One region of the Sphingobium sp. TKS genome, then DNA from elsewhere that is predicted to be linked to it. Evidence: riboswitches for the same ligand, from Rfam matches in the RefSeq annotation. Region 1 holds a riboswitch; the other holds the start of a gene.
The links. Region 1 has a riboswitch for S-adenosylmethionine ahead of K426_RS04485 (DUF3293 domain-containing protein). Riboswitches for the same ligand answer to the same signal wherever they lie in the genome.
Positions count from the first base shown of each region.

Region 2: it holds a riboswitch for S-adenosylmethionine, as region 1 does, so the genes downstream of both, K426_RS08820 (homoserine O-succinyltransferase) here and K426_RS04485 (DUF3293 domain-containing protein) in region 1, are expected to answer to the same signal.

Region 1 covers NZ_CP005083.1:888,148-895,432, forward strand. The annotation lists gene K426_RS04475 (AAA domain-containing protein) at 1-1,315, opposite strand, end outside; gene K426_RS04480 (hypothetical protein) at 1,468-1,899, opposite strand; SAM-I-IV-variant riboswitch at 2,065-2,171, shown strand; gene K426_RS04485 (DUF3293 domain-containing protein) at 2,200-2,628, shown strand; gene metK (methionine adenosyltransferase) at 2,735-3,937, shown strand; gene K426_RS30170 (HD domain-containing protein) at 4,204-5,172, shown strand; gene K426_RS04500 (IS256-like element ISSpma2 family transposase) at 5,522-6,736, shown strand; gene K426_RS32425 (hypothetical protein) at 7,133-7,285, opposite strand, start outside.
Region 2 covers NZ_CP005083.1:1,745,718-1,753,002, reverse strand. The annotation lists gene htpG (molecular chaperone HtpG) at 1-1,094, shown strand, start outside; gene K426_RS08835 (NAD(P)/FAD-dependent oxidoreductase) at 1,223-2,449, shown strand; gene K426_RS08830 (2'-5' RNA ligase family protein) at 2,462-2,965, opposite strand; gene K426_RS08825 (sugar transporter) at 3,069-3,488, shown strand; gene K426_RS08820 (homoserine O-succinyltransferase) at 3,485-4,411, opposite strand; SAM-I-IV-variant riboswitch at 4,455-4,561, opposite strand; gene mltG (endolytic transglycosylase MltG) at 4,703-5,674, opposite strand; gene fabF (beta-ketoacyl-ACP synthase II) at 5,685-6,944, opposite strand; gene K426_RS08805 (acyl carrier protein) at 7,139-7,285, opposite strand, start outside.

The DNA of each region.
Region 1 (7,285 bases):
GAAGTCGAACACGCCATCTTTGCGCCTCGCTCTCGAGGCCTTCCAGTTGAGCATTTTCCTGACGCTCGCAGTCACGAAGGTCATCATTTAGCTTCGCGCGTCGTTTTTCGAGCAAGCATTGCAGCCGCTCTTGCTTGCGCCCAGCGCGAAGATGTCGGGAGTTCATCGTGGCAATGCTTGCCTCGATCGCTTCGAGGCTCAGCTGTGCCTTCCTAAGCCGATCATCGAAGTAGGCATCAATGAGTTTACGTTGCTCATCCTCGTAGCGCGCTTCTTGCAGGGAGATTTCGGATAGCTGCGCGGTGAGACTTGTCGAGATTCCCGCAGACATGCGTTCGATGTCAGAGAGATGTGCCGCCGCTTCGTTCGAGTCATGCAAGGCAATGTCTGTGAGTTTTTGGCGCACGGAATTTGGCAGTGATGCAAGTTGCCGTTCGTGCGCACGACGGCTTTCATCAAGCTTCAGATCGAGATTCGTAATCGTCGCCTGGGTCGTGCTCAATCTGCTCTGACATGCCTTCAGGTCTCTCGCGATTTCGTCTTCGCTGCGCGAAAGTAAGTTCCATGGATTCAGGCGGCGTGCAAGCCAGCCTAGTCCCTCGGCTGATGCTAACTGCGAGGCGCGCGCACGCGCTTCGTTGAGCTCCTTCTTCAGCTGCGAGAGCTCCCCTTCCGCGGCCAACTGCACATCACGCTGTTCTGCCAAAGAGTGTTGTAACTCTTGCGAAATTTTCCGAAATTTGATTTCGCAAGCGTCAATTTCCGTAGCAAGCGCATCTCGGTAGGGTTGCGGCTCCAGCCCTGCAATAAGAGACGAAAATAGGGCATCGCTATCGAACTTGCGTGTCGCAAAGGCCTGTTGCTCGTGGGCAAGCTCGTCACTGCGTTTCAGCAGCGCATCAATCTGACCTTTGCGCCGTTCAATCTCTTTGTCAGCGTCGGTCAAAGCTGCGTCAGCATGAGCCTTCGCCGTCGCTATTTCCGCTTCAGACCATTGATGTGCCTTGCCCCGTTCGAGAAGGAACCGAAGCTCATTGCGCTCTTCGGTGAGTCGTCGAACGCTGGCAGCAATCTGTTCACCTTCGCTGACCGTCTGCTCCAAGAAAACGTGCAGCCTGCTGAGCCTGGAATTGGCGCGTTGTTGCAGCTTGGACGCAGATAATTGAGCATTATTTCGGACATCTTCCGATCTCTGAGAAAGCGATTGCAGTGCAATTTCGTCGGCTCGGAAAAGGGCGCGAACATGATCAACAAGGAGGCTTTCAATCCCTTCGGAAAACCGGATCGCTGATGAACTACGGGACTTTTCGATCAATTTATTTGCCTTCGCGCTCTGCGCCTGTCGCGCTTACATCTAAATTGACCAATTGGATTTTAAAACGCATCGAGTGGCAGCAGTTTACGTTATCCAGATTAAAATTCGGCAACAGGTGTTATCGTAATTTTCGCTCGCCTCGTCCCGTGCCTTTAGCTGTCCTTGAGGCAAGCGGACATGGCAGCGAGATCCGAATCTAGAGCGGCGCGCAAGCCCAAAGCAGCTCGTGTTACATCGATGTCGCTGAAACCGTCTGCCATCACCAGGACATGGCCGGCTCCGCCGGCGGGACCCTGATGGTCAGGACAGTCGTAGAGCGCATCCACGGCAGGAATGGCCCCGACGATTTGATCGACCGAGTCGGCCTGGAAACATAGCTCGGTAGCTCCGCTCCCGAAATCGACGACGACGCACCGCCCGACTGCCTCCAACTCATCGGCGAGTTGTGCGTAAGTCCAGAAGTCAAACCCATTGAGGGGCGCCAGTGCTGCCTCGAAAGCGGCGTTCCCGTCGAAAATCAGACCCAGGAAACTCGGGATCTGCTCTGGTCCTTCGTCATCCGTGTAGTTGTCTGGTTCTATCAAGGGTTGCCTCCAAATGGCCCAGTTTTCGGATGGTCGTTACGGGTCATGCCGACCGACCGCAAAACGGTCGCCGACCAACTGTCGGACCATTGAGCCACCGCAGCCGCCCATCTGTTCGGGATTGCGGCTCTCGCTTGCCTTCTCGCGCAACGTAGGCTAGCATCTGGTGGTCATCAAGAGTTGGGTCGACGCCCACACCAACCTGCCGTTCCGGGCAAGGTGGTTTTGCGAAAGCAGATGTGGCCCACATCCGGGCAACGAAGCGGAAGCTGTGTCGACCCTCCAATCTGGAGGGTTTCCATGTCCAAGACATCACTCGATCCTACCCTTATTCAGGCCTATCGGCGAACGCGCTACAGCGCAGATCTGGGCGGTGAGGCCATCGTGCTGCGGATCGATGTGCCTTCTGTAGTGGTGGCCGCCGCGATCCAGGCGAGCAGTTCTCCCGGAGCTGCCTTCATCACCGCGGAGAATCCCTACAGCAGCCCGAACTCTGCACAGGAGAACGCGGCATCGATGGCGTTGCTGAAAGGTGAACTCGAAGCCCTGGGAGCCACGGTTTTCGAAGGGGTGGGGCAGGGGGACGACCCCGCTTGGCCTGGTGAGGCGAGCTACCTTGCTCTTGGCCTTTCGCGCGATCAGGCCTGCCTGCTTGGACGAAAGTACCAGCAAAACGCGATCGTATGGATCGGCGTCCATGGGACGCCCGAGTTGGTTTTGCTGCGCTGACCTGTCGGCCCAGGCATTGATTGGTTTGGCCCGCCCAAGGGCCGGGGGGATTTGTTCCTGATTGCCGCCCCCGACATCGTCAAAGCGGCTAAAACTGGAGACTTTTATGTCTGTTTTTGAAGGGTTGTTCACCTCTGAAGCCGTATCGGCCGGGCATCCTGATAAGCTCTGCGATCAGATTTCGGACGCCGTTCTCGATGCCTTCCTGAGGCTCGATCCCAATGCCCGAGTCGCTTGCGAGACCTTCGCTGCAAACGACAAAATCATCGTGGCTGGGGAGTTCCGGACCACCCGACCGGAAGACTTTGCCGCGGTTGAGGCAGGAGCACCTGAGCTGGTTCGCGCTGTCCTGCGCGAGGTAGGCTACGGCCACGAAGCCACTGATATTGATCCAGCTACTTGTGAAATTGAGGTCCGCTTCAATCGTCAAAGTCCGGAAATCGAGGCGGGAGTCGATGGCGGAGAGGAGACGGGTGCCGGCGATCAGGGCCTCATGTTTGGTCATGCCGTTGCTGAGACCGAACACTTCATGCCGCTGGCCTGGTCGCTCGCGACGGATCTTGTCGCTCGCGCCAGTGAGCTTGTGGGGGAGGGGGGCAGCGCGTTGAGGCCTGACGGCAAAGCTCAGGTCACTGTGCGTTACCGCGAGGGCAAGCCGGTCGGCGTGGAGACGGTCGTGTTGTCATGGCAGCATCAGTTTGAGAGCGAGCTCGAGGCGGTCAGGGCTCTGCTGCAGGCCGAAGTGATTGACCAGGTCATTCCGTCCCACCTGCGGACCCCTCAGTTCAAGGCGCTCATCAACCCGGCCGGGCCATTCACCGTAGGCGGGCCCAAGGGTGACACGGGCCTTACCGGACGAAAGATCATCGTCGACACCTACGGCGGCGCTTGCCCCCATGGCGGGGGCGCCTTCTCCGGCAAGGATCCAACAAAGGTCGACAGGTCGGCCGCCTATGTCGCAAGGCACATCGCCAAGAATATTGTGGCTGCCCGCTTGGCAAACCGTTGCACCGTTCAGCTGGCCTATGCGATCGGTGTCGCCGAGCCTGTGTCGGTGAACGTCGAGACCTACGGAACCGGCACAATTCCCGATGCCGCGCTGGCGACCGCAGTTCGAGCTGCGTGGGACCTGACACCTGCGGGGATCATCCGCGATCTCGACCTGCTGCGTCCCATCTATTCCGACACTGCCGTGCTCGGCCATTTCGGGCGTTGGCGCTCACCGGCGCACCATCGCTGGGAGCGCCTCGATAAGGCCGCAGCATTGGCTCACCAACTGTCCCAGGACAGCTTGGAGGCTGTAGGCTGACGCTTGAGAGGCGCGCGGGTCGAACCTTCGCATCCTCGGTACCGCGATGCCGCGCGCCCTCCTGCGACCTATTTTGTCATAGCTATTGCCTATCGAGCGCCAGCCAGAATGTCCCGCTTCGTCACTCAACAGGAGAAAAGCCTATTCGCACTTACGTTTGTCCACGCTGCCGGACCAAGTCGGGCGTCAACATCATCTACGGCATGCCGGGCCTAGACCTCATTGACCGTTCCGATCGCGGTGAAATCGTGTTGGGCGGGTGCGTCATGGGTAAAGATATGCCTGATCATAGGTGCCGCGATTGCGGCCATGAATGGCAAATCACTAATCGCTCGGAACGCCTTGGCGGGCAGTCTCTTGCGGGCCACGCCAACGGTAACGCTTTGGCTCTGGTTCTCGACGCGGCAAGCTTCGCCGCGGACCGGCACCGGCAGCAGCGTCGCAAGGATGTTGATGCTTCGCCCTACATCAACCATCCGCTCGCCCTCGCTCGCATTCTCGCCCTCGAGGCAGGCGTCTCTGATCCCCAAGTGATTGCCGCCGCGCTCCTTCACGACACGATCGAGGACACGGAAACGTCTCTTGAGGAGCTCGAAACGAGGTTCGGAGCGCTGGTCGCAAGGATTGTCGCGGAAGTGACCGACGACAAGTCCAAACCCAAGGCGGAGCGCAAACGGCTCCAGGTCGAGAAAGCTGCCACGAAATCGTCCGAAGCCAAACTGGTGAAGCTTGCGGACAAGATCAGCAACCTTCGGGACATCGTCGCTTCCCCTCCGGCAGATTGGCCGCAGCAGCGGAAGGCTGAGTATTTCGAGTGGGCGAGGGATGTCGTATCTGGCCTTCGTGGCGTAAGCCCGCAGCTCGAGGTCGCCTTCGACACTATTCACGCGCAGGGCACCGCGCTGTTTGAGTTGCCACAGGCACCGGGTTCCGAAGTCTCGACGAGGACGCCGTCAAACTCGAACAAAGGCCATACCTTCATCGTTGAGGATGGTGCAGTTGTGGCTGACTACTACCACTTCGGCGCCGACGTCGATTACGAGTTCGCCGTGCAGATCCGCTTCGGTCCGGACGCGCAAGAGCGGCTGGCAGAACTGCTGGTGCTCGCACAGCCGGTTTCGCCTGACGCACTGGCTGAGGCTCTGCGAGACCGGTTCGGCACCTATTACGCCACTCGTGATTTCGCCGATGAGAATGGCATCAGCTATGAGGCGCGGCGGGACATGTGGCCATGAGGGGCTGCGATCCTTCCACGCCGTAGCCACATACAAGGAAGCGGACGGGGGTGTAGCTTCGCGGATTCGCAGCTTCAGATGCACATCTCTGGTCTTGGTTTGGCTCTCAAACCGGTTGGCCGCATGGGAGGTGCACCCCATCGCAAAAGGACCAAAAACGGGGGTATGGGTGGGGGTATTTCAGGGCTCAGTGTTAGCGTCCGCGCTCGTGGTGTAATTTCCGGTGTAGGCGATGGTGTATTCCGGGGTGGGGCATGCCCCACCCCGGAATGCGGCGTCGCTGGTGGCCACCGGGTTCATCGTTATGGTGGAGTTTGCACACTTCAACCGTGACGAAGAGGAGTTCCCGATGACCGAGGACAGATTACTGATCGAAGAGCTGGCTGCAAAGGGCGGCCAACCGGATTTTTTGCGCACCATCGCCGAGAACGTGCTGCAGCTGATCATGGAGGCCGACGTTGATGGCCTGATCGGCGCGGGTCGCCACGAACGCAGCAGCGAGCGCGCGACCTGGCGCAACGGCTATCGCGACCGTTCGCTGGATACCCGGGTAGGCACGCTGAACCTGAAAATCCCCAAGCTGCGTGCTGGGTCCTATTTTCCGGGCTTCCTTGAGCCCCGCAAGATGGTCGAGAAAGCGCTGGTTGCGGTGATCCAGGAAGCGTGGATCGGCGGGGTCAGCACCCGGCGGGTCGATGAACTCGTCCAGGCCATGGGCATGACCGGCATCTCCAAGTCCACCGTCTCCAAGCTTTGCAAGGACATTGACGAGCGCGTCCATGCCTTTCTGAAACGCCCGCTCACCGGCGAATGGCCGTATCTCTGGCTCGATGCCACCTATCTCAAGGTACGCGAAGGCGGGCGGATCATCAGCGTTGCCGCAATAATCGCCATGGCCGTCAACACCGAGGGCCGGCGCGAGATCGTCGGCCTGCATATCGGCCCCTCGGAAGCGGAGGTCTTCTGGTCCGACTTCCTGAAGGACCTTGTTCGGCGCGGTCTTACCGGCGTGAAGCTGGTCATCTCCGATGCTCACGAGGGCCTCAAGGGCGCGATCACCCGCGTCATGGGCGCCACCTGGCAGCGCTGCCGGGTGCACTTCATGCGCAATGCCCTGTCCTATGTGCCCAAGGGCCAGAACACTGTCGTCGCCGCCGCGATCCGCCAGGTCTTCCTGCAGCCCGATCAGAAAAGCGCAACGCAGGTCTGGCGACAGGTCGCCGACCAGTTGCGCACCCGTTGGCCCAAGCTCGGCGCCTGCATGGACGAGGCCGAAACCGACGTGCTCGCCTACACCGGCTTCCCCACCCAGCACCGCACGAAGTTACACTCAACCAATCCGCTCGAGCGGCTCAACAAGGAGGTCAAGCGCCGCGCCGACGTCGTCGGAATCTTCCCGAACGAAGACAGCATCATCCGCCTCGTCGGGGCTGTGCTGATGGAGCAGAACGACGAGTGGCAGCTCCAGCACCGATACATGCAGATCGAAGGCATGGCCGAACTCAACCAACCCATGATCGAGGAGGAAAATCAGCCCCTACACATCACCGCCAAAGCCGCCTGACGATGGCCCACGGCCACAGCCGAAATTACACCACCTTGACGGACGCGACCGGGCTCAGTCTTCCGAATATCTCTTTAATACAGTGTGATAAGGTGGTTCTATAGATCCCTCCTCCGCTACCATCCGCACGCTTCCACAAAAGTCCGCATACCACCGATTTCAAGAGACATGGTATTATGGCCTTTATGGATAGTGCCCGCTACCGTCGGTCGGCTTCTTCCATGTTAAGGAACTTCGTTCAAAATTATTCAGATGCATCCACTTCTTTCGGGGGCAGTGCTGGGGGCACAAACGCGGCGTATCCGATGTCCAAAGCGCTAAATGCAAGGTTTGAAGCCTTGAATTCGAATCCCTCCCTCTCCGCCACTTTCCTGAGTAATTTCCTAAAGCCGGCGCCTAGTCCGGGAACAGCTTGAACTCGACAAGCCGGGTCGCCTTGCCGCTTGGCTGGGTCAGGAGCAGGCAGACCTTGCCGGTGCGGACGGCGGGCCAGCGCCCCTCGGCCAGATGGAAGCCGGTGGCGTCGTTCAGACGGGCATAGGGATGCCG
Region 2 (7,285 bases), 860 kb from region 1:
CGCTCCACTACCGCGCCGAGGGGCTGCACGAATATTCGGTCCTCGCCTTCCTGCCCTCCATGCGCCCCTTCGACCTGTTCGACCCGGATCGCGCAGGCCGGATGAAGCTCTATGTCCGCCGCGTCTTCATCACCGATGAGGCGCAGATATTGCCGCGCTATCTGCGCTTCGTGCGCGGGCTGGTCGACAGCAACGACCTGCCGCTCAACGTCTCCCGCGAGATGATCCAGGAAAGCCCGGTGCTCGCCGCCATCCAGAAGGGCGTGGCCAACCGCATCCTGTCCGAACTGGACAAGCTGGCGGACAAGGACGCGGAAGCCTATCGCAGCTTCTGGGAGAATTTCGGCGCGGTCCTGAAGGAAGGCCTGTTCGAGGACTTCGCACGGCGCGAGACGCTGCTTGGCCTCGCCCGCTTCAAATCCACCGCTGGCGGAGAGGATTGGCGCTCGCTCAAGGATTATGTCGGGGCGATCAAGGACAATCAGACCGCGATCTACTACGCCACCGGCACCGATCTCGACCGCCTCGCCTCCTCGCCCCAGCTTGAGGGTTTCCGCGCGCGCGGGATCGAGGTGCTGCTGCTCACCGATCAGGTCGACAGCTTCTGGGTCACCGCCGGGGTCGATTATCAGGGCAAGCCGTTCAAGTCGGTGACACAGGGTCTGGCCGACCTCAGCCTGATCCCGCTGGCCGACGGCGAAGCGCCCGCGACGCAGGCATCGGCAGAGGTCGACGGCTTCATCGCCTATGTGAAGACGGTACTGGGCGAGGAAGTCTCCGACGTCCGGGCATCGGAACGTCTGACGGAAAGCGCTGTCTGCCTGGTCGCGCCCGACAATACGATGGACCGCCAGCTCGAAAAGCTGCTGGCGGGCGCCGGACGACTCGACAATGCGGCCAAGCCCGTGCTGGAGATCAATCCGCGCCATGCGTTGATCGCAAAGCTCGGTACGCTGGCCGAAGACAGCGACCTGCGCGAGGACGCGGCGAAACTGCTGCTGGATGAGGCCCGGATCGCGGACGGCGAGCTTCCGACCGACCCGCGCGCCTTTTCCGCACGCCTCGCTCGCATGATCGGCGGGGCAATCGGATAAGCCTCCGGCGGCCGGGTCGCGCCCGGCCGCCGCCCCAATGATAACAGTATCGGACGACAATCCGCTTGCCAGCCTCGCGAAAGCGCGCCAAGCACGCGGCAACAGGAAAATGAGGGGATAGCGCGTCGATGAGCTATTATGACGTTCTGATCGTGGGTGCGGGACATGCCGGGGCACAGGCGGGCATTTCGCTGCGCCAGCTTGGTTTCGAGGGCTCGATCGCGATGGTGGGCGATGAAAAGGATCCACCTTATGAGCGTCCGCCGCTGTCCAAGGAATATTTCGCGGGCGACAAGAGCTTCGATCGCATCCTGATCCGCCCCGCGAGCTTCTGGGAAGAGCGCAAGATCGACATGCTGCTCGGCCTGCGGGTGAAGGCCGTCGATCCCGTGGGCAAGTTCGTGACCGCGGGCGACCGGGAAATCAGCTATGGCAAGCTGATCTGGTGCACTGGCGGTTCCCCACGCATGCTGAGCTGCGCCGGTGCCGACGCGCCTAACGTCCATGCCGTGCGCCGCCGCGACGATGTCGACGCCATGATGGCGAAGCTCGACCAGATCAGCCATGTGACCGTGATCGGCGGCGGCTATATCGGCCTGGAGGCGGCGGCGGTCCTGTCGAAATTCGGCAAGAAGGTCGTGCTGCTCGAAGCGCTCGACCGCGTGCTGGCACGCGTGGCGGGCGAGGAACTGTCACGCTTCTACGAGGCCGAGCATCGCGCCCATGGCGTTGATCTCCGCACCGGCGCGCGGATGGACTGCATCGAAGTCACCGATGGCCAGGCGACTGCCGTGCTGATGGAAGATGGCGAGCGGATCGAGACCGACATGGTGATCGTCGGCATCGGCATCATCCCCGAAACCGGCCCGTTGATCGCGGCGGGCGCGGCGGGCGGCAATGGCGTGGACGTGGACGAATATTGCCGCACCAGCCTGCCCGACATCTATGCGGTGGGCGATTGCGCCGCCCATGCCAACAGCTTCGCCCGGGGCGCGCAGATCCGGCTTGAGTCGGTGCAGAACGCCAATGACCAGGCGAAAACGGCGGTCAACCACATCATGGGCAAGGAAGAAGCCTATCATGCGGTTCCCTGGTTCTGGTCGAACCAATATGATCTGAAGCTCCAGACCGTGGGGCTTTCGACCGGGCATGATCAGGCGATCCTGCGCGGCGATCCGGCGACCCGCAGCTTCTCCGTCCTCTATCTCAAGGGGGGCAAGCTGATCGCGCTCGACTGCGTCAATGCGGTCAAGGATTATGTGCAGGGCCGCGCCCATGTCATTTCCGGCGCGGTGCTGGATCAGGCGCAGTTGGCGGACGCCTCGGTTCCGCTCAAGGAAGTCGGCCTCGCCTGATCGAGATGAAGGTCAGCCCCGAAAGCTGGCCTTCACCGCCAATTCCCAAGGCCCGCCGCGATAATGCCAAGCCGCAAGGCCAGCGATCGCGAGCGGCCTCGGGCGGAAATCGCGTCGTAACGCCGTCGCCAGTTTCTTTGCCTCCGCCGGTTCGACCTTGTTCTGCACCGTGATGTGGAGACGCGGCCGCCCCTGATCCTGCGGCACCAGCAATCCGGCAAAAGCTTCCCCCAGTTCATGGCGCATCGCCATCAGGTCCGGGCTTTCCACCCGATAGGCGACACCCCGCCCCAGCAGCATCACCTCGGTCAGCCTCGCACCGGGCGGCGGACCTGCGCAGAGCCGCTTCAAACGCCGCGCCACTTCCCCCAGAGCGGAGGGGGGTAGATGATGGAACAGCGTGATATGCGCCGGCACCAGATTGCGTTCGGCCGGAAAATGCGCGCGGCGCAAGCCTTCCGCCCAGCCGAAATCCGCCGCGCCCATCAAAGCCGTCACGACGATCGGCGCCGCCAAAGCCTCATTTGCCAAAACCCGGCATATCCTTTCGCAAAATCCCGCCAGCCCTATGATCCCCCCACGGCCTCGGTAGGCAGGCCGCCGACAGAGGGGGAAAGTCATGACCGCACCGCGATCCTTTCGGGCCATCGGGATCATATTGCTGCTCTGGAACCTGATGGGGGTCGCCGCCTTCATCATACAATATACCGCCGACCTCGGCCAATTGGCGAAGACCGATCCTTATACGGCAAATATCTTCGCCGCCATGCCGGTCTGGGCCTGGGCTACCTATGCGGTCGCTGTCGGCGCAGGCACGCTGGGCGCGACCCTGCTGCTGCTCCGCAAGGCCGCCGCTGCGCCCTTGTTCCTGCTCTCGATCGTCGCGGTGATCGTGCAGTTCGGCTACAGCTTCATCCATACCGACCTACTGGCGGTGAAGGACATTACGGCGGCGATCTTCCCTGTTGTGATCCTGATCATCGCTATCTTCCAATGGCGCTATGCCCGCAGCCTGATTGCAAAGAGCATCCTCCGCTAAGCCGCGGTCAGCGCCGGCTGCTGTCCGACCACCCCCAGATCGAAGGGCGCGGTCTGGTAGATTTCGTTGATCCAGTTGCCGAACAGCAGATGCGCATGGCTGCGCCAGTGATTTAGCGGAGCCTGCGCCGGGTCATCGCCAGGAAAATAATGGGCCGGCAACTGCCTTGCCCCGTCACGCGCATATTCGTCGGCCAGCGTCAGCCTGTCATATTCCAGATGGTTGAACATATGCAGGAAGCCGCGCCCCGGATCACCGATCAAACAAAGGCCCGATTCCGCGCTATCGGCCAGAATCTGCAAGCCGCGCCCGTCGGGGATATCCTCCTGCCGCACTTCCGACCAGCGGGACACCGGCACGCAGAAATCGTCGGAAAAGCCACGCATCCAGGGCGACGACGGCAGATGATTGTGATGCCGGAACACGCCGAAGGCCTTGCGCTCCAGCGCATGCTTTTCCACGCCGTGGAAATGATGCAGCGCTGCCTGCGCCGCCCAGCAGATGCTCAAGGAACGATGCACATGGGTCTGCGTCCAGTCGAAAATGGCACGCAATTCATCCCAATAGCTGACCTCTTCGAACGGCAGCGTTTCCACCGGCGCGCCGGTGATGATGAAGCCGTCGAACCGTTCATCCCGTACATCGCTCCATGGGCGATAGAAGGACGCCATATGATCGGCGGAGGTGTTGCGCGAAACATGGTCGCTGATCCGCACCAGCGTCAGTTCCACCTGCAGCGGCGTCGCCCCCAGCAGCCGGGCGAGCTGGGTTTCCGTGCTGATCTTGTTGGGCATGAGGTTGAGCAAGGCGATCCGAAGAGGCCGGATGTCCTGCCGCACCGCATCGGCCTCGCGCATGACAACGACGCCTTCGGCCTCCAGCGTGCGGCGGGCGGGAAGATCGTCGGCTATCTTGATCGGCACGTCACGTCATTCCTTGCTTCGGAGCGACGCTTAACGATGTGGCTTGGGTCCGCTTGGTTGCCGGATCGGCCACATCCTCCTTTACGGAGTGCCACCTTGCCCGGATCGGCAGGTTGGCGTTGGGCGTCGCCCCAACTCTTGATGCTGATGGCTGGATAGGCGGGTAAGTGGCGTTTGGCAATCGCTGCTTTACGGAAGAAAAGGAAAACTTCGCCTGCTAATGACCAGAAGCGGACGTTTGACGGAAATGACGTCCACCTTCCACCCAAACAACCTATAGACCTGTGCAGGCTAAAGCTCTCCCCGAGCCCGCCGGATTTCAAACCATTTCCGCACATTCTCATTATGTTCTTGCAGCGTATCGGCAAAGATATGCCCGCCCTTGCCATCCGCGACGAAGTAGAGCGCCTTCGTCTCCGCGGGATGCAAGACCGCCAATATCGACAACCGCCCGGGATTGGCGATCGGCCCCTTGGGCAGCCCGGTCATCGCATAGGTATTATAATCGTTGACAGCCGCGATCTCCGACTTCTTGATCCTGCGTCCCAGCGGCTTGCCCTTGGTGATCGGGTAGATGATCGTCGGGTCCGCCTGCAGCATCATGCCGACCTTCAGCCTGTTGCCATAGACCCCCGCCACCATCGGCCGCTCGGACGGCACGCCGGTTTCTTTCTCGACGATGCTGGCCAATATGATGGCCTGCTTGGGCGTCTTGGCGACGCTATTGGGCGCCCGCTCCGCCCACAGCTTCGTGAGCGCCTTGTCCATGGCGCCCTGCATGCGCCCCAGCACCGCCGCCCGGCTCTCGCCCTTGTCGAAGGCATAGCTGTCGGGCAGCACGCTTCCCTCCGCCGGCACCGGGATATCGCCGGTCAACTCCTCATTCGCCTTCAACCGCTCATAGACCAGGATCGAGGGCATCCCCTCCGGTATGGCCACGAGCCGGGTCAGCGTCTTGCCGCCCTGGAGAATGCCGAAGATATCGCTGTTGCTGGCGCCCTTGGGGATCAGGAACTCGCCCGCCTTGATCGACTTGCCGCGCCCGAAAACCTTGGCGCGGGTCAGGAAAGCGTCGGCGGAGCGCACCGCGCCCTTCTGCTTGAGCAGTACCGCCGCATCCGCAATCGTCGCGCCTTCGGGCACCACGATCTCTATATCCCTCGTCGCCGGTCCCGCCTCTGTCCATCCATAGACGAAGCGGAATGCAACGAAAGCCGCGACGGCCAGGCCGATCAGCAATATGCCAGAGCCAAGCCGCCGCATGCGTCGTGTCTCAGACCGCCTTCATGATCAGCGAAGCGTTGGTGCCACCGAAGCCGAACGAGTTGTTCAGCACCGCGCGCACCTTGCGCTCCTTGGCGACGTGCGGAACCAGGTCCACGCCCTTGCAGCTTTCGCTCGGCTCATCGAGGTTCAGCGTCGGCGGCACGATCTGGTCGCGCATCGCCAGGATGCAGAAGATGCTCTCCACCGCGCCCGCGCCGCCCAGCAAGTGGCCGATGGCCGACTTGGTCGAACTCATCGACATGGTCGACAGATGTTCACCGAACAGCCGCTTCACCGCGCCCAGTTCCAGCTCGTCGCCCAGCGGGGTCGAGGTGCCATGCGCGTTCACATAGTCGATATCCGCCAGCGAAAGCCCCGACTTCTTGAGCGCCATCTGCATCGAGCGATAGCCGCCATTGCCCTCCGGATGGGGAGCAGTGACGTGATAGGCGTCGCCCGACAGACCGTAGCCGATGACTTCGGCATAGATCTTGGCACCACGCGCCTTGGCCCGCTCATATTCTTCCAGCACAACCACACCCGCGCCTTCGCCCATGACGAAGCCGTCACGGTTGACGTCATAGGGCCTCGAAGCCTTTTCCGGCGCGTCGTTGAAAGCCGTCGACAGCGCCCGAGCCTGCGCGAAACCGGCAATGCCGATCGGACAGATCGCGCTTTCCGCACCGCCGGCCAGCATCACGTCGGCATCGTCCATCGCAATCATCCGCGCGGCGTCCCCGATGGAATGTGCGCCCGTCGAGCAAGCCGTCACGACCGCATGGTTCGGCCCCATCAGCCCATATTTGATCGAGACCTGACCCGAGATCAGGTTGATCAGCCGCCCATGGACGAAGTGCGGCGACACGCGGCCCGGCCCCTTGTTCGCCAGCACCAGCGATTCGCTCTCGATGCCCGGCAAGCCGCCAATGCCCGAACCGATCGAGCAACCGGCGCGCAGACGCTCCTCCTCGCTCATATTGTCGAGGCCCGCGTCGCGCAGCGCCTGGCTGGCGGCGGAAATGCCGTAGACGATGAACGGGTCGACCTGCCGCTGGATCTTGTGATCGACATCCAGCCCGGCATCATAGCCATATTCATGATCCGCCGGCTTCACTTCGCAGGCGATGCGGCACTTATATTCACTGGCGTCAAAGCGCGCGATCGTCGCCGCGCCGGATTTGGACGCGATGATGTTCTTCCAGGTCGTTTCCACATCCCCGCCGAGCGGGCTGACCATGCCAAGGCCGGTTACGACAACACGACGCATATGCTTGCTCCGAAAAATTCTCTTTGGCTCAACGCCGTCCATCTAGCCATTCGAAGTGCCCCTGTGAACAGCCAAAACATGAACGGGAACCAGATACGAAAAGGCTCCCCAAGACCCGGTTTTTGCCGGACAGGAGGAGCCAATTCCTTCAAACGCGGCGGCCAAACCCCAAAAAGGCAGGCCGCCCGACGCTCTTACTGCTTGCTGTCGATATAATCGATGGCGTCCTTGACGGTGGCGATCTTCTCCGCCGCATCGTCAGGGATTTCGACGCCGAATTCTTCCTCGAACGCCATCACCAGCTCAACGATGTCCAGGCTGTCAGCGCCCAGATCGTCAAT